4 regions of the Neobacillus sp. DHD-1R genome follow, and region 1 is predicted to be linked to each of the others. Evidence: a T-box and tRNA genes for the amino acid it is inferred to sense, from the RefSeq annotation. Region 1 holds a T-box; the other regions hold tRNA genes.

Region 1 (5,606 bases):
AATTGAGAACCAACAGAAGCAAGCAAAAGAAGGAGCCCAGCCGCAGTAAAATCCTGCATAATGGGCTCCTTAAATAATTTCAAGATAGATAGAAACGGCGATGACCAGAAAAATCGTTAACAATAACACATCTAGAATCGTTGGCAAAAATAACGTTCGAATAAATTGAAAAATAGTAAACGGAATAATCAATTGTGCCGCTATTCTGCGACCTGACATAAACCAGGGACGGTATTTATATTTATGGAATTTATTGCGCTTCACGTGAGAACCTCCCCATTTGGCTGTTGCTTTTCTTTATATATATTCAACCCACCCAGTTTGTTCCTCAAAAAAATAATTTCTTCTCACTAAAAAGTAATCACCTTATAAATTTTCTGATTGAAAAGTCCTATAAGTCATGGAATAATGAAAAGGAATTGAATTTCCAGGTACTTTTGGCTTATTTTTCATGATCCATAAAAAGGAGCTTATTTTTGAATGTATTGGTTTATCATTCTTTTTCCGCTGCTTATTTACCCTTGGGGGTTTGACCCGTACTATACTACGATAAAGACCGATTACTTATACCTATTTGTCCTTGGTACATGGCTCTATCTTATTTTTAAAAGAAAGTATCGGACTCTATTGCCAGCAAAGCGGGATGCTTCCGTCGAATTGATTTTGCTCATTTTATTAAGTTTAATCGAGATTTCCACTGCATTGTCCGATTATACGTATACGGCCGTTCATGGTACCTTGGATCGCAAGGAAGGACTTATTACATACTTTTCCTATTTTAGTCTTTTTCTTTTTTCCTATCGGCTGATCGAACTGAACAAATTAAATAAAGTCATGTCTGGCATTTCGATCGTCTCGATCATTGTCTCAATTTACGGAATTTTGCAGCATTATGGATTAGACTTTCTGCCTAGGAATAGTGCTATGCGAAATTATACGGGGACATATACTTTTTTTGATAATCCTAATTTCTTTGGGTCCTATCTTGTGTTAGTTTTGATAGTAACATTGACCCTATATTTAACAACAACTAATCAAAAAGCTACCTCGATATACTATATTACAGCTTGTTTAGCCTTTATTGCGCTTCTTTTTTCCAGTACAAGAAGTGGGTATGTGGGTGTATTTTGCGGCACTGTATTTTTAACTATGTTTGTTGTACTTAAAAGGAAATATCTGTGGAAAAGGTGGATTACCTTATTATTTAGTTTGGCTCTATTACTTTTAGCCATTAATACCACTGAAAATGGCTTTTATTTTCAGCGGATTCATTCCGTTGTGAATGATTCGGTGAGTATTGCCTCCAATCAAAGTACTGGTCATGAAGGCTCTTCCCGATTTTTCATCTGGAAAAAATCCTTACCGCTTGTAAAGGAGTATTTTTGGGTGGGGTCAGGGCCAGACACCTTTGAATTTATCTTTCCAGCTACTCCAGAGGAACTACAAGAATTTTTGGGGAGCCCGAATACTAAAGTCGATAAAGCCCATAACGAATATTTACAAATTGCAATTACATTAGGGACACCCGCATTATTGACATACCTACTCTTGGTCATTGTGGTTCTACGCAGAGCCTTCCAAGCAGTTAAAAAGGCACAAGGGCAGGAGACCATTATCCAATATGGGTTAATTGCAACCATTATCGGTTATTTAGTACAAGCCTTTTTTAATATTAGTACGGTTCCGGTTGCGCCGATATTTTGGTCTGTTCTTGGAATTTCTTTGGCTAAGTCTAGTTTGTACATAAAGAAACAAGCTGTGCAGGAATGGTCTGTTACCTCTAAAAGTGCATGAACATGATGTAATAAAGGGCTTGCATTTTCTTCTATTGTTACATACAGTATAAAATATAAAAAAATTGGTTATCATGATTGACGTCTAACCCTTTTTTTCGGTAGTATAACAATATAATTTAAAAAATAAAGCAAAGACAGGGAAGAGTACGATGCACTCCTGCTTATAGAGAGGGAAATCATTAGCTGGAAGATTTCCTAAGCGGAACGTCTGAAGGTCGCCCAGGAGCTTCTTTTGCGAACGGAGTACATCCTAGTAGTGGAAGACGGAGGAAATCCGTTATCTGATTTAAGAGCCAATCATGTAATCTTTGATTGGAAAAAAGGTGGTACCGCGAAGCAAACTCCATTCGTCCTTTTACGACGAATGGGGTTTTTTTGTTAATATAAGAATTTAAGTTTTGGCTTCGAGAATTGTCCAGCTCCAGCGCCCTAGCGGCTAGTGTCCTTCACTCTCCGCCCTACGATAAGTCAACATCGAATCGCCTCCGGCTCTTCGTGTTTCCTTTATCTCAGTTGGAGCGCTCCAGGCCATACGCCGCTGACCAGGGCGCTTGCGCTTTTCTTAGTAAAAAGGAGGAATTTTAGATGGAAACAAAAGAATTAACAATGCCGACGAAATACGATCCGCAAACGATCGAAAAGGGGCGTTACGACTGGTGGTTACAAGGTAAGTTTTTTGAAGCAAAGGACGATGAAGGGAAAAAGCCATATACGATTGTCATCCCGCCGCCAAATGTTACCGGAAAACTTCATTTAGGTCATGCTTGGGATACAACCTTACAAGATATTCTGACACGGATGAAACGGATGCAGGGCTATGATGTTCTCTGGCTGCCAGGCATGGACCACGCCGGTATTGCCACCCAAGCGAAAGTAGAGGAAAAGCTTCGTAACGAAGGCAAAAACCGCTACGATTTAGGCCGGGATAAGTTCGTTGAGGAAACATGGAAGTGGAAGGAAGAGTATGCTTCCCATATCCGCCAGCAATGGTCCAAACTAGGACTTGGCCTAGATTACAGCCGCGAGCGTTTCACCCTAGATGAGGGCCTATCTGATGCAGTTAAAGAAGTATTTGTCACCCTTTATAAAAAAGGCTTGATTTACCGTGGTGAGTACATTATTAACTGGGATCCATCAACCAAAACAGCCCTTTCTGACATCGAAGTTATCTACAAGGATATCCAAGGTGCATTTTATCATATGAAATATCCACTTGCAGATGGCTCTGGCACGATTGAGATTGCCACAACCCGTCCGGAAACCATGCTCGGCGATACAGCCATTGCGGTTCACCCGGAAGATGACCGGTTCAAGCATCTGATTGGGAAAAACGTTATCCTTCCAATTGTAGGCCGAGAAATTCCGATTGTTGCCGATGATTATGTTGATATGGAGTTTGGTTCTGGGGCAGTAAAAATCACACCTGCACATGACCCTAACGACTTTGAGGTAGGGAACCGCCACAATCTTGAGCGCATCCTTGTTATGAACGAAGACGGTTCCATGAATGAAAAAGCAGGTATATATCAAGGCTTAGATCGTTTCGAATGCCGAAAGCAAATTGTCAAAGATCTTCAGGAACTAGGTGTACTTTTCAAAATTGAAGAGCATATGCATTCTGTTGGTCATTCTGAGCGCAGCGGCGCGGTTGTCGAACCATACCTGTCCACCCAATGGTTTGTTAAGATGCAGCCACTCGCAGACGAAGCGATTGCATTGCAAACTAAAGAAGAAAAAGTTAACTTTGTCCCAGACCGTTTCGAAAAAACTTACTTGCGCTGGATGGAAAATATCCGTGATTGGTGTATTTCTAGACAGCTTTGGTGGGGCCACCGTATTCCAGCGTGGTATCACAAGGAAACAGGCGAAGTCTATGTAGGGCTTGAAGCACCTGCTGACGCGGAAAACTGGAACCAAGATAATGATGTATTAGATACTTGGTTTAGTTCAGCATTATGGCCTTTTTCAACCATGGGCTGGCCAAATAAAGAAGCGGCCGATTATAAACGTTATTTCCCAACAGATGCCCTTGTCACTGGTTACGACATCATCTTTTTCTGGGTTTCAAGAATGATTTTCCAAAGCATTGAGTTTACGGGCGAGCGTCCATTTAAAGATGTACTGATTCATGGTCTCGTACGTGACGAGCAGGGACGAAAAATGAGTAAATCCCTTGGCAATGGTGTAGACCCAATGGATGTTATCGAAAAATATGGTGCCGATGCATTGCGTTACTTCTTATCAACCGGAAGCTCACCAGGTCAGGACCTTCGCTTTAGTTACGAAAAGGTTGAATCCACTTGGAACTTTGCTAATAAGATTTGGAATGCTTCCCGCTTTGCATTAATGAATATGGATGGCTTAACCTACGAGGAAATTGATTTTAGCGGGGAAAAATCGGTTGCCGATAAGTGGATTTTAACTCAATTAAATGAAACCATTGAACACGTAACAAGACTTTCTGAACGCTATGAATTCGGTGAAGTGGGCCGTGCCTTATACAACTTTATCTGGGATGACTTCTGTGATTGGTACATTGAAATGGCGAAGCTGCCATTATATGGGGAAGATGAAGCAGCGAAGAAAACGACTCGTTCTATCCTTGCCCATGTATTAGATCAAACGATGCGCTTACTGCATCCATTCATGCCATTTATCACCGAGGAAATTTGGCAAAACCTTCCGCATGCAGGAGAGTCGATTACAACAGCAGCATGGCCAGTTGTAAAACCGGAGCTTTCCGATGAACAAGCTGCACAGGATATGAAGCTTCTGATGGAAATGATTCGGTCCGTACGGAATATTCGTTCCGAAGTAAACACACCAATGAGCAAAAAAATTAAAATGCTTGTCAAAGCGAAGGATGAAACCATTCTAAGAACAGTCGAAAGCAATCGTCATTACATTGAACGCTTCTGTAATCCAGAGGAACTGCAAATGGGGATTGATATCGAATTACCTGAAAAGGCGATGACTGCCGTTATTACTGGTTTAGAAATCATTCTTCCTCTTGAAGGGCTGATTAACATTGATGAAGAAATTGCCCGTCTTGAAAAGGAATTTGAACGATTAAATAAAGAAGTCGAACGGGTTCAGAAGAAATTAAGCAATGAAGGGTTCATGAAAAAAGCTCCAGAGAGCGTCGTTGCTGAAGAACGTGCCAAGGAAAGTGACTATCTCGAAAAGAGAAGCATTGTCGAAGCACGGATTAAAGAATTAAGAGGGTAAATTATTAGGTTTGGGAAGCTGTCCCAAAAAGGGTCAGACCCCACTTAGGTTGTGGGGTCTGACCCTTTGTTAAGATATTAATAAAAGGGGTGTTACATAAATGTTTACAACCTACAAAGAAGCCCTAGATTGGATTCATGCGCGACTCAGACTGGGGATTAAACCGGGGCTGGCACGAATGGAGTGGATGATGGACAAGCTCGACCATCCAGAGAACAAAATCAAAACAGTCCATATCGGTGGTACCAATGGGAAGGGATCAACCGTAACCTTTTTACGATCGATTCTCCAAGCTGGGGGATATACGGTTGGAACGTTTACCTCGCCATATATTGAGCAATTTAACGAGCGAATTAGTGTCAATGGAAAACCGATTTTAGATGATGAATTATTGAGGATTGCCAATGTGATTCGCCCGCTGGCAGATGAATTAGAGGAAACCGAACTTGGCGGCCCAACGGAGTTTGAAGTCATTACCGCTATGGCGTTTTATTACTTTGCCCATGCCAGCAATGTTGACATTGTTATTTTCGAAGTGGGCCTAGGCGGACGCTTTGATTCCACCAATATTATTCATCCCTT
Region 2 (5,606 bases), 1.3 Mb from region 1:
TCACTGGTCGAGTGACTCTGCGCCGAAAATGTACCGGGGCTAAACGTATCACCGAAGCTGTGGATTGACATCAACGATGTCAGTGGTAGGAGAGCGTTCTAAGGGCGTTGAAGCTAGACCGTAAGGACTGGTGGAGCGCTTAGAAGTGAGAATGCCGGTATGAGTAGCGAAAGATGAGTGAGAATCTCATCCACCGAATGCCTAAGGTTTCCTGAGGAAGGCTCGTCCGCTCAGGGTTAGTCGGGACCTAAGCCGAGGCCGAAAGGCGTAGGCGATGGACAACAGGTTGATATTCCTGTACCACCTCTTTATCGTTTGAGTGATGGGGGGACGCAGGAGGATAGGGTAAGCGCGCTGTTGGATATGCGCGTCTAAGCAGCTAGGCTGGTAAGTAGGAAAATCCGCTTACCGTGAAGGCTGAGCTGTGACAGCGAGGGAAATTTAGTACCGAAGTTCCTGATTCCACACTGCCAAGAAAAGCCTCTAGCGAGATAAAAGGTGCCCGTACCGCAAACCGACACAGGTAGGCGAGGAGAGAATCCTAAGGTGAGCGAGAGAACTCTCGTTAAGGAACTCGGCAAAATGACCCCGTAACTTCGGGAGAAGGGGTGCTCTTTGGGGTGAATAGCCTCGAAGAGCCGCAGTGAATAGGCCCAGGCGACTGTTTAGCAAAAACACAGGTCTCTGCGAAGCCGCAAGGCGAAGTATAGGGGCTGACGCCTGCCCGGTGCTGGAAGGTTAAGAGGAGGGGTTAGCGCAAGCGAAGCTCTGAATCGAAGCCCCAGTAAACGGCGGCCGTAACTATAACGGTCCTAAGGTAGCGAAATTCCTTGTCGGGTAAGTTCCGACCCGCACGAAAGGCGTAACGATCTGGGCACTGTCTCAACGAGAGACTCGGTGAAATTATAGTACCTGTGAAGATGCAGGTTACCCGCGACAGGACGGAAAGACCCCGTGGAGCTTTACTGTAGCCTGATATTGAATTTTGGTACAGCTTGTACAGGATAGGTAGGAGCCTGAGAAGCCGGAGCGCTAGCTTCGGTGGAGGCGTCGGTGGGATACTACCCTGGCTGTATTGAAATTCTAACCCGCACCCCTGATCGGGGTGGGAGACAGTGTCAGGTGGGCAGTTTGACTGGGGCGGTCGCCTCCTAAAGAGTAACGGAGGCGCCCAAAGGTTCCCTCAGAATGGTTGGAAATCATTCGTAGAGTGTAAAGGCACAAGGGAGCTTGACTGCGAGACCTACAAGTCGAGCAGGGACGAAAGTCGGGCTTAGTGATCCGGTGGTTCCGCATGGAAGGGCCATCGCTCAACGGATAAAAGCTACCCCGGGGATAACAGGCTTATCTCCCCCAAGAGTCCACATCGACGGGGAGGTTTGGCACCTCGATGTCGGCTCATCGCATCCTGGGGCTGTAGTCGGTCCCAAGGGTTGGGCTGTTCGCCCATTAAAGCGGTACGCGAGCTGGGTTCAGAACGTCGTGAGACAGTTCGGTCCCTATCCGTCGTGGGCGCAGGAAATTTGAGAGGAGCTGTCCTTAGTACGAGAGGACCGGGATGGACGCACCGCTGGTGTACCAGTTGTCTTGCCAAAGGCATCGCTGGGTAGCTATGTGCGGACGGGATAAGTGCTGAAAGCATCTAAGCATGAAGCCCCCCTCAAGATGAGATTTCCCATAGCGTCAAGCTAGTAAGAACCCTGAAAGATGATCAGGTTGATAGGTCAGAGGTGGAAGCGTGGCGACATGTGGAGCTGACTGATACTAATCGTTCGAGGACTTAACCAAATAGAAAAGCGGAGGCGACTGGTCAACTTCGACAGACGTTGGAGAGCCGGCACTGCAAATCCTGGTTTTGGATTTGAAGGGACGGATCGAAACGGCCGAGAAGTAAGGAGCCGCAGCTGGACAAATTTTAAAGCGAACTTGAGTTTTACCACACTTCTTCTAGATTATTTAGTTTTGAGGGAATGAAAAAATTTAAATTTCCTCTTGAAAAATATAAAAAAGACATTATAATAAAATAGTGTCGAATAAATAGTCTGGTAATTAAGGCGAGAAGGTCACACCCGTTCCCATACCGAACACGGAAGTTAAGCTTCTCAGCGCCGATGGTAGTTGGGACACGCGTCCCTGTGAGAGTAGGACGTTGCCAGGCTGTAATATTATTATTGTTCCGCAGTAGCTCAGTGGTAGAGCTATCGGCTGTTAACCGATCGGTCGTAGGTTCGAGTCCTACCTGCGGAGCCATTTTTTTCATCAAAGAAAATCAGCTATGCTTCCATAGCTCAGTAGGTAGAGCACTTCCATGGTAAGGAAGAGGTCAGCGGTTCGAGCCCGCTTGGAAGCTTACCTATATTTATTATAAAAAAGGCCCCTTGGTCAAGCGGTTAAGACACCTCCCTTTCACGGAGGTAACACGGGTTCGAGTCCCGTAGGGGTCACCATATTTGGAGGATTAGCTCAGCTGGGAGAGCATCTGCCTTACAAGCAGAGGGTCGGCGGTTCGATCCCGTCATCCTCCACCATTAATATGCCGGGGTAGCTCAATTGGTAGAGCAACTGACTTGTAATCAGTAGGTTGGGGGTTCAAGTCCTCTCGCCGGCACCATTTTTTTAATTGAATATGGAGGGGTAGCGAAGTGGCTAAACGCGGCGGACTGTAAATCCGCTCCCTCCGGGTTCGGCGGTTCGAATCCGTCCCCCTCCACCATTCATATTTTTAAAAAAGTTGGACATACTAAATATATCACATTCATATTGGGCTATAGCCAAGCGGTAAGGCATCGCACTTTGACTGCGACATGCGTTGGTTCAAATCCAGCTAGCCCAGCCATGAGCCATTAGCTCAGTTGGTAGAGCATCTGACTTTTAATCAGAGGGTCGAAGGTTCGAGTCCTTCATGGCTCATAATGCAATAAAAGATAAAAACCCTAATGATACTTATTATGGGTTTTTATCTTTGAATACGCGGAAGTAGTTCAGTGGTAGAACATCACCTTGCCAAGGTGGGGGTCGCGGGTTCGAATCCCGTCTTCCGCTCCAATTATATGGGGCCTTAGCTCAGCTGGGAGAGCGCCTGCTTTGCACGCAGGAGGTCAGCGGTTCGATCCCGCTAGGCTCCACCATCACACTACATATTTGCCTTAAATCAGGATGCTGATTTAAGGCTTTTTTTATTTTTTTAGTTGGAAAAAATATGAGCTTTCGTGGATTCGCTGATAAAAATCTCCTGTTAACTTTCAGAACCTTTCCAAAATACTGTATATATATACACGACTTTGTCGAGTTGAGTCATAGGGATGAAAGCGGTTAAAATATACGTATCATGAGCAGGGGGGAAACAGTGATGTCTAATAAAAAGCTATCAATTATAGGAATGCCGATGGACTTAGGCCAGATGAGAAGGGGAGTAGATATGGGGCCAAGTGCCATTCGTTATGCGGGGATTAATGAACGACTAAAGCCTCTATTTGATAGTATTCACGACCTAGGTGATATTCCGGTTGGCAGACCAGAAGTAGTCATCGATAAAGAATCTAATCTACGGAACTTAGATTTAGTGGCAGAAAAAAGTGCTATGCTGGCTGAGAAGGTGGATGAGGCGATTAAATCAGGCGCATTTCCACTTGTCCTTGGTGGAGACCATAGTATTGCGATTGGTACATTAGCTGGAGTTTCTAAGCATTATAAAAATCTTGGTGTCATTTGGTATGATGCCCATGGTGATTTAAATACCGCTGAGACAAGCCCCTCTGGGAATATTCACGGGATGCCCTTAGCCGTTAGCCTTGGATTAGGACATTCATTGTTGACTGAAATCGCAGGATATTATCCAAAAGTTAAACCTGAAAACGTAGTAATCATTGGTGCAAGGGCGCTGGATGATGGAGAAAAGGATTTAATTAAGGAAATAGGAATTAAAGTATACACCATGCATGAAATTGATCGTTTGGGAATGGCTAAAGTAATGGAAGAAACGATTACCTACCTTAAAGAAAAAACAGATGGTGTCCATCTATCTCTTGATTTAGATGGTTTAGATCCAAGTGATGCCCCTGGTGTTGGAACACCTGTTATAGGCGGTATCAGCTATCGCGAAAGCCATCTTGCTATGGAAATGCTAGAAGAAGCCAAAATTATTACTTCTGCAGAATTTGTAGAGGTAAATCCAATCTTAGATGAAAAGAATAAGACTGCCATTTGTGCAGTTGAACTAATGGGTTCATTATTTGGCGAAAAATTATTATAAAAATGAGCAGCTGCACCTATTGCGAGTGCAGCTGCTTTTTAGCGTTTGGCCCTTTTCGTAACCTTTATTGCTATTTTCCCCCTACTTTGAGGCTCATTTGGACAGGCTTGGAGTATATTAAAGCAACCGAGTCTGAATCGGAGGCTCATGCAGACAGGTATGATGTCTTTTAAAGCAACTGAGTCTGAATCAGAGACTAATTCAAAAAATCCCCTATATAATTTGTCCAAAAAACAACAAACATTGCGAAAACAGTTTAACGTTTTAATGCAGTATACTTATTAAGTAAAGAGTCCAGCTTCATACTGGTTTCAATGACCTTCTGATTAGCAAATGAGGTATTAGATGCTAATCGAACCATCTCATTTCGATAATGTTCTATTTTTTCTAGTAAATCACGAGAACAAGCGCCCATCAACTACACCCTCTTTATAAAAATTACTATCTTTTTTCCCCACTACAAAAACTTTAAACTTAATTTATCCCTAAATTAGTAAATTTTTGTTAATATTATAGGTATTGAGAAGTTTTTCGTTAAAAACGAAACTTTTTCGCTAGCGATTCGTATTATCGTATAGCAGCATTGGAGCTGAAGAAACTCGATGGAAACAATTGTTAAAAAAAGAATTAAACAGGTGATCAAAGGCGATCAAGATGCATTTGGCGAAATTGTGGAATTATATAAAAACAGTGTCTATCAGCTTTGTTACAGAATGCTCGGAAATCGGCATGAAGCAGAGGACATGGCACAGGAAGCCTTTATCCGCGCTTATGTGAATATCAACTCGTTTAACCAGGACTTGAAATTTTCAACCTGGCTTTTCCGGATTGCTACTAATTTATGTATAGATCGGATGCGAAAAAAGAAGCCGGATCATTACTTGGATGCTGAAGTGGCCGGAACAGAAGGATTAACGATGTATTCGCAGATTCCATCCGACACACCGTTGCCGGAAACTGAGGTTGAAAGTTTGGAACTGCATGAGACCGTTCAGAAAGAAATTTTAAAGCTGCCTGAAAAATATCGTTCTGCTATCGTTTTAAAATATATTGAAGAGTTGTCCTTAAATGAAATTAGTGAAATTCTTGATCTGCCCCTTGGAACAGTAAAAACAAGAATTCACCGCGGTCGGGAAGCATTAAGGCAGCAATTACGATATGTGTGAAGAGGTGAAACAACAAATGTGTCCAGAACATATCATCGAACTAATGCACGAATATTTAGATGAAGAACTAGATCCTGAAAAAGAACAAGAACTGAGGGACCACCTCCAAAACTGTAAAGAATGTGAAACGATATTTAATGAATTAAAAAAGACTGTGGCTTTTGTAGGAAGTCTATCACATATGCAGG
Region 3 (5,606 bases), 2.2 Mb from region 1:
ACGACAAGTATTAATTCCATAACCGCTCCAAGTATCACCTCATTAGCGTGTGCAGCACCATTAATTAAGTAATCGGGGCCCTTTAGGATTGGGTTGTATAAATTAAGACCTATTATTGCCGTAACAGCTGCCAGTATAAACAGTACTCCTACCATTTTTGCTGCTTTTTTATTTGAATTCATTTTTTATCTCCGCCCTATCGTAAATTCAAAAACGGTAAAGTAAATCAAGCAAAGTTCTTACAACTTTGTGTTGTCCCCATAAAAGAATACCTCTTCCAATGGTAAGTTAAATGCGTGAGCAATGCGGAAAGCCAGTTCTAGAGATGGGGAGTAATTTCCTTTTTCAAGAGCCACGATGGTTTGCCTTGTTACGCCCACCTTGTCAGCTAATTGCTGCTGAGTCATTTCATCATGGTTGAATCGTAATTTACGGATGTGATTGCCGACAAGAGTTTTACCCATATTAGACTCCTTTTCGATAGTGATAAAGTTTAGTAACGGAGCCGGTCACATCAGAAATGAATCCTGAACTGATCAGGATAATGAACATTACCTGTGACGGCTGATAGATGATCAATGATCCCATTGCAAGAAGAAAGCCGGCGATAAACACAAAAAAAGAATTTCGGTTCGCTTTCAAGTCAATTAATTTATCCAGTTCATCCGCAAATCTTGGTTCCTTTTCTTTAGTCGTCATTCTAAAGACGATGTTAAAAATAATGCTGATAATGATGTGCGCGACTATTGAAACCAAAGTCAAAATGAGGACGAAGGAACCCCAATAACGAAAGGTTTCGGTCGTTTCCAGACCTCCTTCAGGGTACTTAGGGTACATGTACAAGCCATAAGATACGAAAATGAATATGGCGCTGATCAATGATACAATGCTTTTCTTTTCTTGATAAGTCATGGTTTACACCCCCTGTATGTTCACTTTTACACCATGCATAGTATTATATGCATGATGTAAAAAAAAGTTTACATGAAGTAAAGTATAAATTACGTTAATAGACCAGACACCGCCTATTAGGGCAAAGTGCCGGCCTTGGAGACGCAATTGGTTAGGGGAAGTTAAGAAATGAACTACGGTATAACCGATTTTTCGAACTGCAAATATCAAAAAAGCAGACCAAACTGTTGGTCTGCTGTGTTAAGCTTAGCTGCGCTCTAGTAGAGAATTTCAACTCATTCACCCGTTGGAGTGAAGTATATTAGTAAAAAAGCGCCTGAGTATGTTAAGTACTCAGGCGCTTCTAATCCATATTAACTTTTATGCGCCTTAGAGGATTCGAACCTCTGACCGTACGCTTAGAAGGCGTATGCTCTATCCAGCTGAGCTAAAGGCGCATTATTGAATGGCGGAATGCTCACGTGACCTAACCATTATCATGGATGCCTGTTGAGTATTTCCGATCCAAAAAAATGGCTCCGCAGGTAGGACTCGAACCTACGACCGATCGGTTAACAGCCGATTGCTCTACCACTGAGCTACTGCGGAACAATAAAATACTATTAGAATAAGGTGGGCCTAAATGGACTCGAACCATCGACCTCACGCTTATCAGGCGTGCGCTCTAACCAGCTGAGCTATAGGCCCAAATAGAAGTGTGGAGCGGGTGATGGGAATCGAACCCACTACATCAGCTTGGAAGGCTGAGGTTTTACCAGTAAACTACACCCGCATTTATGATGGAGGCGGCAACCGGATTCGAACCGGTGGTAAAGGTTTTGCAGACCTCTGCCTTACCACTTGGCTATGCCGCCAACATTTAATAGGCATTAGCCCAATCAAATTAGAAAAATGGGGCGGCTGATGGGAATCGAACCCACGAATGTCGGAACCACAATCCGATGCGTTAACCACTTCGCCACAACCGCCATAATGGTGGAGGGGGACGGATTCGAACCGCCGAACCCTGAGGGAGCGGATTTACAGTCCGCCGCGTTTAGCCACTTCGCTACCCCTCCATGTATAAGTTGAAATAGCGTATTAAAAGATATGATGGCGCAGGACGGAATCGAACCGCCGACACAAGGATTTTCAGTCCTTTGCTCTACCGACTGAGCTACTGAGCCAATTTAATATTCTTACCTACAACAAATTTAATGTTAGTCCTTTGCTCAAAAAAACTACTGGGATAAAATGGCGGTCCGGACGGGACTCGAACCCGCGACCTCCTGCGTGACAGGCAGGCATTCTAACCAACTGAACTACCGGACCATATTGCGGGGACAGGATTTGAACCTGTGACCTTCGGGTTATGAGCCCGACGAGCTACCAGACTGCTCCACCCCGCGACAATAAAAATCAAGAATACATATTATGGAGGAGGAAGAGGGATTCGAACCCCCGCGCGGTATGACCCGCCTGTCGGTTTTCAAGACCGATCCCTTCAGCCAGACTTGGGTATTCCTCCAAATAAGTGGAGCCTAGCGGGATCGAACCGCTGACCTCCTGCGTGCAAAGCAGGCGCTCTCCCAGCTGAGCTAAGGCCCCAAAAGTATAAAAATGGTCGGGAAGACAGGATTCGAACCTGCGACCCCTTGGTCCCAAACCAAGTGCTCTACCAAGCTGAGCTACTTCCCGTTATATATGGCATGCCCGATAGAGGGCCAAACCTACAACCATATGGTCTGTAGTCAGATACTCTTTCTATTGAGCTAATGGCGCATTTGGAGCGGAAGACGGGATTCGAACCCGCGACCCCCACCTTGGCAAGGTGATGTTCTACCACTGAACTACTTCCGCATGGAAAAATAAATGAATGCGGGTGAAGGGAGTCGAACCCCCACGCCTTGCGGCGCCAGATCCTAAGTCTGGTGCGTCTGCCAATTCCGCCACACCCGCATATAAATTTATTATGGTGAGCCATGAAGGACTCGAACCTTCGACCCTCTGATTAAAAGTCAGATGCTCTACCAACTGAGCTAATGGCTCGTACATAATGGTGCCGGCGAGAGGACTTGAACCCCCAACCTACTGATTACAAGTCAGTTGCTCTACCAATTGAGCTACCCCGGCTTAGAGTTTAGAAAGAAATATGGTGGAGGATGACGGGATCGAACCGCCGACCCTCTGCTTGTAAGGCAGATGCTCTCCCAGCTGAGCTAATCCTCCAAATATGGTGACCCCTACGGGACTCGAACCCGTGTTACCTCCGTGAAAGGGAGGTGTCTTAACCGCTTGACCAAGGGGCCGTAATAAATTTTCACAAAAAAATAGCCCCAAATGGGGTAGCCTGGCAACGTCCTACTCTCACAGGGACGCGTGTCCCAACTACCATCGGCGCTGAGAAGCTTAACTTCCGTGTTCGGTATGGGAACGGGTGTGACCTTCTCGCCTTAATTACCAGACTATTTTATTGAGAGATCGTTCTCTCAAAACTAGATAATACAGAAGAAGTGTGTAAAACTCAAGTTCGCTTAAAAATGGTTAAGTCCTCGAACGATTAGTATCAGTCAGCTCCACATGTCGCCATGCTTCCACCTCTGACCTATCAACCTGATCATCTTTCAGGGTTCTTACTAGCTTGACGCTATGGGAAATCTCATCTTGAGGGGGGCTTCATGCTTAGATGCTTTCAGCACTTATCCCGTCCGCACATAGCTACCCAGCGATGCCTTTGGCAAGACAACTGGTACACCAGCGGTGCGTCCATCCCGGTCCTCTCGTACTAAGGACAGCTCCTCTCAAATTTCCTGCGCCCACGACGGATAGGGACCGAACTGTCTCACGACGTTCTGAACCCAGCTCGCGTACCGCTTTAATGGGCGAACAGCCCAACCCTTGGGACCGACTACAGCCCCAGGATGCGATGAGCCGACATCGAGGTGCCAAACCTCCCCGTCGATGTGGACTCTTGGGGGAGATAAGCCTGTTATCCCCGGGGTAGCTTTTATCCGTTGAGCGATGGCCCTTCCATGCGGAACCACCGGATCACTAAGCCCGACTTTCGTCCCTGCTCGACTTGTAGGTCTCGCAGTCAAGCTCCCTTGTGCCTTTACACTCTACGAATGATTTCCAACCATTCTGAGGGAACCTTTGGGCGCCTCCGTTACTCTTTAGGAGGCGACCGCCCCAGTCAAACTGCCCACCTGACACTGTCTCCCACCCCGATCAGGGGTGCGGGTTAGAATTTCAATACAGCCAGGGTAGTATCCCACCGACGCCTCCACCGAAGCTAGCGCTCCGGCTTCTCAGGCTCCTACCTATCCTGTACAAGCTGTACCAAAATTCAATATCAGGCTACAGTAAAGCTCCACGGGGTCTTTCCGTCCTGTCGCGGGTAACCTGCATCTTCACAGGTACTATAATTTCACCGAGTCTCTCGTTGAGACAGTGCCCAGATCGTTACGCCTTTCGTGCGGGTCGGAACTTACCCGACAAGGAATTTCGCTACCTTAGGACCGTTATAGTTACGGCCGCCGTTTACTGGGGCTTCGATTTAGAGCTTCGCTTGCGCTAACCCCTCCTCTTAACCTTCCAGCACCGGGCAGGCGTCAGCCCCTATACTTCGCCTTGCGGCTTCGCAGAGACCTGTGTTTTTGCTAAACAGTCGCCTGGGCCTATTCACTGCGGCTCTTCGAGGCTATTCACCCCAAAGAGCACCCCTTCTCCCGAAGTTACGGGGTCATTTTGCCGAGTTCCTTAACGAGAGTTCTCTCGCTCACCTTAGGATTCTCTCCTCGCCTACCTGTGTCGGTTTGCGGTACGGGCACCTTTTATCTCGCTAGAGGCTTTTCTTGGCAGTGTGGAATCAGGAACTTCGGTACTAAACTTCCCTCGCTGTCACAGCTCAGCCTTCACGGTAAGCGGATTTTCCTACTTACCAGCCTAACTGCTTAGACGCGCATATCCAACAGCGCGCTTACCCTATCCTCCTGCGTCCCCCCATCACTCAAACGATAAAGAGGTGGTACAGGAATATCAACCTGTTGTCCATCGCCTACGCCTTTCGGCCTCGGCTTAGGTCCCGACTAACCCTGAGCGGACGAGCCTTCCTCAGGAAACCTTAGGCATTCGGTGGATGAGATTCTCACTCATCTTTCGCTACTCATACCGGCATTCTCACTTCTAAGCGCTCCACCAGTCCTTACGGTCTAGCTTCAACGCCCTTAGAACGCTCTCCTACCACTGACATCGTTGATGTCAATCCACAGCTTCGGTGATACGTTTAGCCCCGGTACATTTTCGGCGCAGAGTCACTCGACCAGTGAGCTATTACGCACTCTTTAAATGGTGGCTGCTTCTAAGCCAACATCCTGGTTGTCTAAGCAACTCCACATCCTTTTCCACTTAACGTATACTTTGGGACCTTAGCTGGTGGTCTGGGCTGTTTCCCTTTTGACTACGGATCTTATCACTCGCAGTCTGACTCCCACGGATAAGTCTTTGGCATTCGGAGTTTGTCTGAATTCGGTAACCCGATGAGGGCCCCTAGTCCAAACAGTGCTCTACCTCCAAGACTCTTACTACGTGAGGCTAGCCCTAAAGCTATTTCGGAGAGAACCAGCTATCTCCAAGTTCGATTGGAATTTCTCCGCTACCCACACCTCATCCCCGCACTTTTCAACGTGCGTGGGTTCGGGCCTCCATCCAGTGTT
Region 4 (5,606 bases), 870 kb from region 1:
GCACTCTCCACGACTCCAAGTGCAAAGCGTATCACAAATAATAATTTAATATTCGTAATCATACCTGTGAAAGAAGCTAATAACCCCCAAGCAATCAATGACCAGAAAATTAGTACTTTAGCGCTCTTTTTCTCGGCAAATGCCGCACCAGGCACTTGGAAAAAGAAATATCCTAAGAAGAATAGCGAACCAAGTAAAGATGAAGTTCCTGCAGTAATGTGAAGATCCTCAGCTAATCCAGAAGCCGCACCAAATCCATAGTTGGCCCGGTCAAGGTAAGCAAGACTGTAAGTAATAAAAGCAATAGGAATAAGACGCAGCCAGCGCTTTTTTGTCATTGTTTGTATCATCTCAATTCACTCCCTGTAAATTTATTTCAATATAATTTAAAAGCTTTTCTTTTGTTGGGTATCCATCGTTGTCCCCTGGTGCTTGAACCGCCAAGGAACCAATTGCATTCCCTCTTAAGACAGCCTCTTGGACCGAAAGCCCTTCCATTAATCCACTGATGACACCAACAGCAAAGCCATCACCAGCGCCAACCGTATCAACGACTTTTTCCGCTTTAATGCCGGAAACTGTTCCTTCTTCTTTCGTTGTTTTATAAAATGCCCCGGCCTCACCAAGCTTAATCACTACCAGCTTAACGCCTTTTGTAAGGTAAAAGGATGCTATATCACGGGGCTCTTTGTAGCCAGTCAAAAGCTGTCCCTCTGTAATGCCAGGCAAGACAGTATCTGCTTGGAATGCAGCTTCATTAATGTGGTTTATCATTTCTTGTTGTGATTCCCAAAGACTAGGACGTAAATTTGGGTCAAACGAAACAGTTCGGCCGCTTTTTTTCATAAATGCTAGTGCATGTTTTGAAAAATCTCTTACTTGCTCAGAAAGGGCCAAAGGAATCCCCGTCATATGCATATGCTTTGCCTCTAGAAAATACTTTTCATTAAAATCGTCTACACTCATGTGACTTGCAGCTGACCCTTTTCGGAAATATTGGACCTCGGGATCTCCTTTCAACACCCTTGATTTCATTTGAAATCCAGTTGGATAATTTTCATCAACCAAGACATGATCAATGTTGACGTTTTCATTTTTGAGTCTATCAATTATAAACTTGCCAAAAGCATCGTTTCCTACTTTACTAGCCCAGCCAGACCGTAGACCCAGTCTTGAAAGGCCAATTGCAACATTGGTTTCTGCCCCAGCAAGCTCACGGGTAAATTGACTGACTTCATGCAAGGGTCCTGGCTGATTGGCGATAAACATGGCCATTGCTTCGCCAAAGGTAACTACATCTAGCTGTTGCACGTTGTTAACGCCTCGCTTTCCTTAACCAAATCATTAATCATTTTAATAAAATCCTTTGTTTTCTTGTTCGGCACGATTGGAAATTCCAGTGCTTTCATAATGTCACCCGGTAAGCTCCTCATTACTTTCTTCCAGCTGTGTTCACCTTCAGATTGAAGTGGCACTGTAACGAAGGTATCATTCTTTACCTCCACCTGTTTTAAATGAAGATACACGACATAGGGAGCCAGCTTACTCAATGCTTCCTCAACATCCTGACCGGAATAATACCAGTTCCCAGCATCAAAGGTCATTTTAACCGAAACATCCTGTTCGACAACGCTTTCAAAAAATGCTTGTAACTGACTGATATTTCCTCCGTGTATTGTTTGGTCGTTTTCGACCAGTAATTGAATTTCAGGCTTTTGCTTTAGAAAAGCAGCAAGTTCAGTAACACTGGATTCTCCTTTTTGAAAATATCCGAGTGAAACCTTTATCCACTTGGCACCAAGCAAGACTCCTTCTTTAAAAATTTCACTTAATTGCTCTTCATTTAGCTGGTGGTTCTCTTTCCAGCATTCAATCGGAGCAGAATAAACAGTGAAGAGTCCAAATTTATCTATTTCACTTTTTATTTTATCGAGCTGCAGATTCTCATTCGGCAACAATTCACGACGAATTTCTAACCCATAGGCTCCCGCCTGAGCGATCAGCTCAACATAGGATGCTTGCCCATTTTCTAATACTGCCTTCCTATCAAAAGCATTTAACGGGACAATCACTTTTTTCATAACGAAGATCCTTTCTATGATGAACATTTATTATAAAACGGTTTAGTAAATCGGTTTAGTAAATCGATTTATTGATATTATAAACCCAATGAAAGCGTTTTTGCAATAGAATTTTATAAAAAATTCTAAGTAAAATAAAAAAAGGTGACTGATTCCCGTGTTAATGCACACGGTACCAATCACCTACAATATTTTTTTCAGATGGGCCTAAATGGACTCGAACCATCGACCTCACGCTTATCAGGCGTGCGCTCTAACCAGCTGAGCTATAGGCCCATATTCATTATGGAGCGGGTGATGGGAATCGAACCCACTACATCAGCTTGGAAGGCTGAGGTTTTACCAGTAAACTACACCCGCAATATATAAAAAGGCTGGGCTAGCTGGATTTGAACCAACGCATGTCGCAGTCAAAGTGCGATGCCTTACCGCTTGGCTATAGCCCAATAATAATAAAAATGGGGCGGCTGATGGGAATCGAACCCACGAATGCCTGAACCACAATCAGGTGCGTTAACCACTTCGCCACAACCGCCAAAATCTATATATATTAATAGTAGGAAACCTACTTGGAATAAAATGGCGGTCCGGACGGGACTCGAACCCGCGACCTCCTGCGTGACAGGCAGGCATTCTAACCAACTGAACTACCGGACCAAATTGCGGGGGCAGGATTTGAACCTGCGACCTTCGGGTTATGAGCCCGACGAGCTACCAGACTGCTCCACCCCGCGACAATAAAAAATATTTAGTTTGAAGCATGCTCCATATTTCGTTAATGACCGCCCCGATTTCGGAAAGCATAGCCAAGAAGCAGCTCAATCGTTGCGCTGTAGAGTAATCGAAGAAGCATATTCGAACGTGCTCCACCCCGCGACAATAAAAAACAATAAAAAATATTATGGAGGAGGAAGAGGGATTCGAACCCCCGCGCGGTATGACCCGCCTGTCGGTTTTCAAGACCGATCCCTTCAGCCAGACTTGGGTATTCCTCCATTATTAAAATAAACCATTTGGTAGCGGCGGAGGGGATCGAACCCCCGACCTTACGGGTATGAACCGTACGCTCTAGCCAGCTGAGCTACACCGCCAAACACACATATTATAACAATACTTCGACTGGTCGGGAAGACAGGATTCGAACCTGCGACCCCTTGGTCCCAAACCAAGTGCTCTACCAAGCTGAGCTACTTCCCGTAAAAATGCGCCCTGAGAGATTCGAACTCCCGACCTTTTGATTCGTAGTCAAACACTCTATCCAGCTGAGCTAAGGGCGCAAAATTACTAAATAGTAAATGGTGGAGGATGACGGGATCGAACCGCCGACCCTCTGCTTGTAAGGCAGATGCTCTCCCAGCTGAGCTAATCCTCCAAATGGTGACCCCTACGGGACTCGAACCCGTGTTACCTCCGTGAAAGGGAGGTGTCTTAACCGCTTGACCAAGGGGCCGGTATTCATTTTTGACAAAATAATAGCCCCAAAGGGGCAGTGCCTGGCAACGTCCTACTCTCACAGGGACGCGTGTCCCAACTACCATCGGCGCTGAGAAGCTTAACTTCCGTGTTCGGTATGGGAACGGGTGTGACCTTCTCGCCTTAATTACCAGACTATAAAATTAGAGAGATCATTCTCTCAAAACTAGATAATGCAGAAGAAGTGGTAAAACTCAAGTTCGCTTTAAAAATTGTCCAGCTGCGGCTCCTAACTTCTCGGCCGTTTCGATCCGTCCCTTCAAATCCAAAACCAGGATTTGCAGTGCCGGCTCTCCAACGTCTGTCGAAGTTGACCAGTCGCCTTCGCTTTTCTATTTGGTTAAGTCCTCGAACGATTAGTATCAGTCAGCTCCACATGTCGCCACGCTTCCACCTCTGACCTATCAACCTGATCATCTTTCAGGGTTCTTACTAGCTTGACGCTATGGGAAATCTCATCTTGAGGGGGGCTTCATGCTTAGATGCTTTCAGCACTTATCCCGTCCGCACATAGCTACCCAGCGATGCCTTTGGCAAGACAACTGGTACACCAGCGGTGCGTCCATCCCGGTCCTCTCGTACTAAGGACAGCTCCTCTCAAATTTCCTGCGCCCACGACGGATAGGGACCGAACTGTCTCACGACGTTCTGAACCCAGCTCGCGTACCGCTTTAATGGGCGAACAGCCCAACCCTTGGGACCGACTACAGCCCCAGGATGCGATGAGCCGACATCGAGGTGCCAAACCTCCCCGTCGATGTGGACTCTTGGGGGAGATAAGCCTGTTATCCCCGGGGTAGCTTTTATCCGTTGAGCGATGGCCCTTCCATGCGGAACCACCGGATCACTAAGCCCGACTTTCGTCCCTGCTCGACTTGTAGGTCTCGCAGTCAAGCTCCCTTGTGCCTTTACACTCTACGAATGATTTCCAACCATTCTGAGGGAACCTTTGGGCGCCTCCGTTACTCTTTAGGAGGCGACCGCCCCAGTCAAACTGCCCACCTGACACTGTCTCCCACCCCGATCAGGGGTGCGGGTTAGAATTTCAATACAGCCAGGGTAGTATCCCACCGACGCCTCCACCGAAGCTAGCGCTCCGGCTTCTCAGGCTCCTACCTATCCTGTACAAGCTGTACCAAAATTCAATATCAGGCTACAGTAAAGCTCCACGGGGTCTTTCCGTCCTGTCGCGGGTAACCTGCATCTTCACAGGTACTATAATTTCACCGAGTCTCTCGTTGAGACAGTGCCCAGATCGTTACGCCTTTCGTGCGGGTCGGAACTTACCCGACAAGGAATTTCGCTACCTTAGGACCGTTATAGTTACGGCCGCCGTTTACTGGGGCTTCGATTCAGAGCTTCGCTTGCGCTAACCCCTCCTCTTAACCTTCCAGCACCGGGCAGGCGTCAGCCCCTATACTTCGCCTTGCGGCTTCGCAGAGACCTGTGTTTTTGCTAAACAGTCGCCTGGGCCTATTCACTGCGGCTCTTCGAGGCTATTCACCCCAAAGAGCACCCCTTCTCCCGAAGTTACGGGGTCATTTTGCCGAGTTCCTTAACGAGAGTTCTCTCGCTCACCTTAGGATTCTCTCCTCGCCTACCTGTGTCGGTTTGCGGTACGGGCACCTTTTATCTCGCTAGAGGCTTTTCTTGGCAGTGTGGAATCAGGAACTTCGGTACTAAATTTCCCTCGCTGTCACAGCTCAGCCTTCACGGTAAGCGGATTTTCCTACTTACCAGCCTAACTGCTTAGACGCGCATATCCAACAGCGCGCTTACCCTATCCTCCTGCGTCCCCCCATCACTCAAACGATAAAGAGGTGGTACAGGAATATCAACCTGTTGTCCATCGCCTACGCCTTTCGGCCTCGGCTTAGGTCCCGACTAACCCTGAGCGGACGAGCCTTCCTCAGGAAACCTTAGGCATTCGGTGGATGAGATTCTCACTCATCTTTCGCTACTCATACCGGCATTCTCACTTCTAAGCGCTCCACCAGTCCTTACGGTCTAGCTTCAACGCCCTTAGAACGCTCTCCTACCACTGACATCGTT

Evidence for each region. The T-box of region 1 lies ahead of AC3ANL_RS19160 (valine--tRNA ligase). A T-box ahead of a tRNA ligase gene usually reads a tRNA of that ligase, here a tRNA-Val.
Region 2: it has a tRNA-Val gene. The T-box ahead of AC3ANL_RS19160 (valine--tRNA ligase) is inferred to sense a tRNA for this amino acid. The anticodon was not compared.
Region 3: it has a tRNA-Val gene. The T-box ahead of AC3ANL_RS19160 (valine--tRNA ligase) is inferred to sense a tRNA for this amino acid. The anticodon was not compared.
Region 4: it has a tRNA-Val gene. The T-box ahead of AC3ANL_RS19160 (valine--tRNA ligase) is inferred to sense a tRNA for this amino acid. The anticodon was not compared.

What each region holds. Positions count from the first base shown of each region.
Region 1 is NZ_CM173232.1:3,877,311-3,882,916, reverse strand. Features, by position in the region: gene ysxE (spore coat protein YsxE) at 1-49, shown strand, start outside; gene AC3ANL_RS19170 (hypothetical protein) at 70-264, opposite strand; gene AC3ANL_RS19165 (O-antigen ligase family protein) at 481-1,794, shown strand; T-box leader at 1,919-2,154, shown strand; gene AC3ANL_RS19160 (valine--tRNA ligase) at 2,382-5,024, shown strand; gene AC3ANL_RS19155 (bifunctional folylpolyglutamate synthase/dihydrofolate synthase) at 5,125-5,606, shown strand, end outside.
Region 2 is NZ_CM173232.1:5,213,527-5,219,132, reverse strand. Features, by position in the region: rRNA gene AC3ANL_RS25695 (23S ribosomal RNA) at 1-1,788, shown strand, start outside; rRNA gene rrf (5S ribosomal RNA) at 2,042-2,158, shown strand; tRNA gene AC3ANL_RS25685 (tRNA-Asn) at 2,176-2,250, shown strand; tRNA gene AC3ANL_RS25680 (tRNA-Thr) at 2,278-2,350, shown strand; tRNA gene AC3ANL_RS25675 (tRNA-Glu) at 2,373-2,447, shown strand; tRNA gene AC3ANL_RS25670 (tRNA-Val) at 2,453-2,528, shown strand; tRNA gene AC3ANL_RS25665 (tRNA-Thr) at 2,536-2,611, shown strand; tRNA gene AC3ANL_RS25660 (tRNA-Tyr) at 2,629-2,713, shown strand; tRNA gene AC3ANL_RS25655 (tRNA-Gln) at 2,762-2,836, shown strand; tRNA gene AC3ANL_RS25650 (tRNA-Lys) at 2,838-2,910, shown strand; tRNA gene AC3ANL_RS25645 (tRNA-Gly) at 2,971-3,045, shown strand; tRNA gene AC3ANL_RS25640 (tRNA-Ala) at 3,053-3,128, shown strand; gene rocF (arginase) at 3,350-4,252, shown strand; gene AC3ANL_RS25630 (aspartyl-phosphate phosphatase Spo0E family protein) at 4,509-4,667, opposite strand; gene sigW (RNA polymerase sigma factor SigW) at 4,855-5,418, shown strand; gene AC3ANL_RS25620 (zf-HC2 domain-containing protein) at 5,435-5,606, shown strand, end outside.
Region 3 is NZ_CM173232.1:633,536-639,141, reverse strand. Features, by position in the region: gene AC3ANL_RS03085 (DUF4386 domain-containing protein) at 1-182, opposite strand, end outside; gene AC3ANL_RS03080 (helix-turn-helix transcriptional regulator) at 240-464, opposite strand; gene AC3ANL_RS03075 (hypothetical protein) at 466-912, opposite strand; tRNA gene AC3ANL_RS03070 (tRNA-Arg) at 1,276-1,349, opposite strand; tRNA gene AC3ANL_RS03065 (tRNA-Asn) at 1,426-1,500, opposite strand; tRNA gene AC3ANL_RS03060 (tRNA-Ile) at 1,526-1,599, opposite strand; tRNA gene AC3ANL_RS03055 (tRNA-Gly) at 1,611-1,684, opposite strand; tRNA gene AC3ANL_RS03050 (tRNA-Cys) at 1,693-1,766, opposite strand; tRNA gene AC3ANL_RS03045 (tRNA-His) at 1,805-1,880, opposite strand; tRNA gene AC3ANL_RS03040 (tRNA-Tyr) at 1,886-1,970, opposite strand; tRNA gene AC3ANL_RS03035 (tRNA-Phe) at 2,006-2,078, opposite strand; tRNA gene AC3ANL_RS03030 (tRNA-Asp) at 2,147-2,223, opposite strand; tRNA gene AC3ANL_RS03025 (tRNA-Met) at 2,227-2,300, opposite strand; tRNA gene AC3ANL_RS03020 (tRNA-Ser) at 2,327-2,419, opposite strand; tRNA gene AC3ANL_RS03015 (tRNA-Ala) at 2,427-2,499, opposite strand; tRNA gene AC3ANL_RS03010 (tRNA-Pro) at 2,513-2,589, opposite strand; tRNA gene AC3ANL_RS03005 (tRNA-Gly) at 2,677-2,751, opposite strand; tRNA gene AC3ANL_RS03000 (tRNA-Leu) at 2,769-2,850, opposite strand; tRNA gene AC3ANL_RS02995 (tRNA-Lys) at 2,865-2,940, opposite strand; tRNA gene AC3ANL_RS02990 (tRNA-Thr) at 2,949-3,024, opposite strand; tRNA gene AC3ANL_RS02985 (tRNA-Val) at 3,045-3,120, opposite strand; tRNA gene AC3ANL_RS02980 (tRNA-Glu) at 3,126-3,200, opposite strand; rRNA gene rrf (5S ribosomal RNA) at 3,240-3,356, opposite strand; rRNA gene AC3ANL_RS02970 (23S ribosomal RNA) at 3,432-5,606, opposite strand, start outside.
Region 4 is NZ_CM173232.1:4,751,954-4,757,559, forward strand. Features, by position in the region: gene AC3ANL_RS23450 (MFS transporter) at 1-350, opposite strand, end outside; gene AC3ANL_RS23455 (sugar kinase) at 352-1,311, opposite strand; gene AC3ANL_RS23460 (sugar phosphate isomerase/epimerase family protein) at 1,299-2,081, opposite strand; tRNA gene AC3ANL_RS23465 (tRNA-Ile) at 2,284-2,357, opposite strand; tRNA gene AC3ANL_RS23470 (tRNA-Gly) at 2,368-2,441, opposite strand; tRNA gene AC3ANL_RS23475 (tRNA-Gln) at 2,456-2,527, opposite strand; tRNA gene AC3ANL_RS23480 (tRNA-His) at 2,541-2,616, opposite strand; tRNA gene AC3ANL_RS23485 (tRNA-Asp) at 2,662-2,738, opposite strand; tRNA gene AC3ANL_RS23490 (tRNA-Met) at 2,742-2,815, opposite strand; tRNA gene AC3ANL_RS23495 (tRNA-Ser) at 2,984-3,076, opposite strand; tRNA gene AC3ANL_RS23500 (tRNA-Met) at 3,096-3,172, opposite strand; tRNA gene AC3ANL_RS23505 (tRNA-Pro) at 3,202-3,278, opposite strand; tRNA gene AC3ANL_RS23510 (tRNA-Arg) at 3,285-3,358, opposite strand; tRNA gene AC3ANL_RS23515 (tRNA-Val) at 3,378-3,453, opposite strand; tRNA gene AC3ANL_RS23520 (tRNA-Glu) at 3,457-3,531, opposite strand; rRNA gene rrf (5S ribosomal RNA) at 3,573-3,689, opposite strand; rRNA gene AC3ANL_RS23530 (23S ribosomal RNA) at 3,891-5,606, opposite strand, start outside.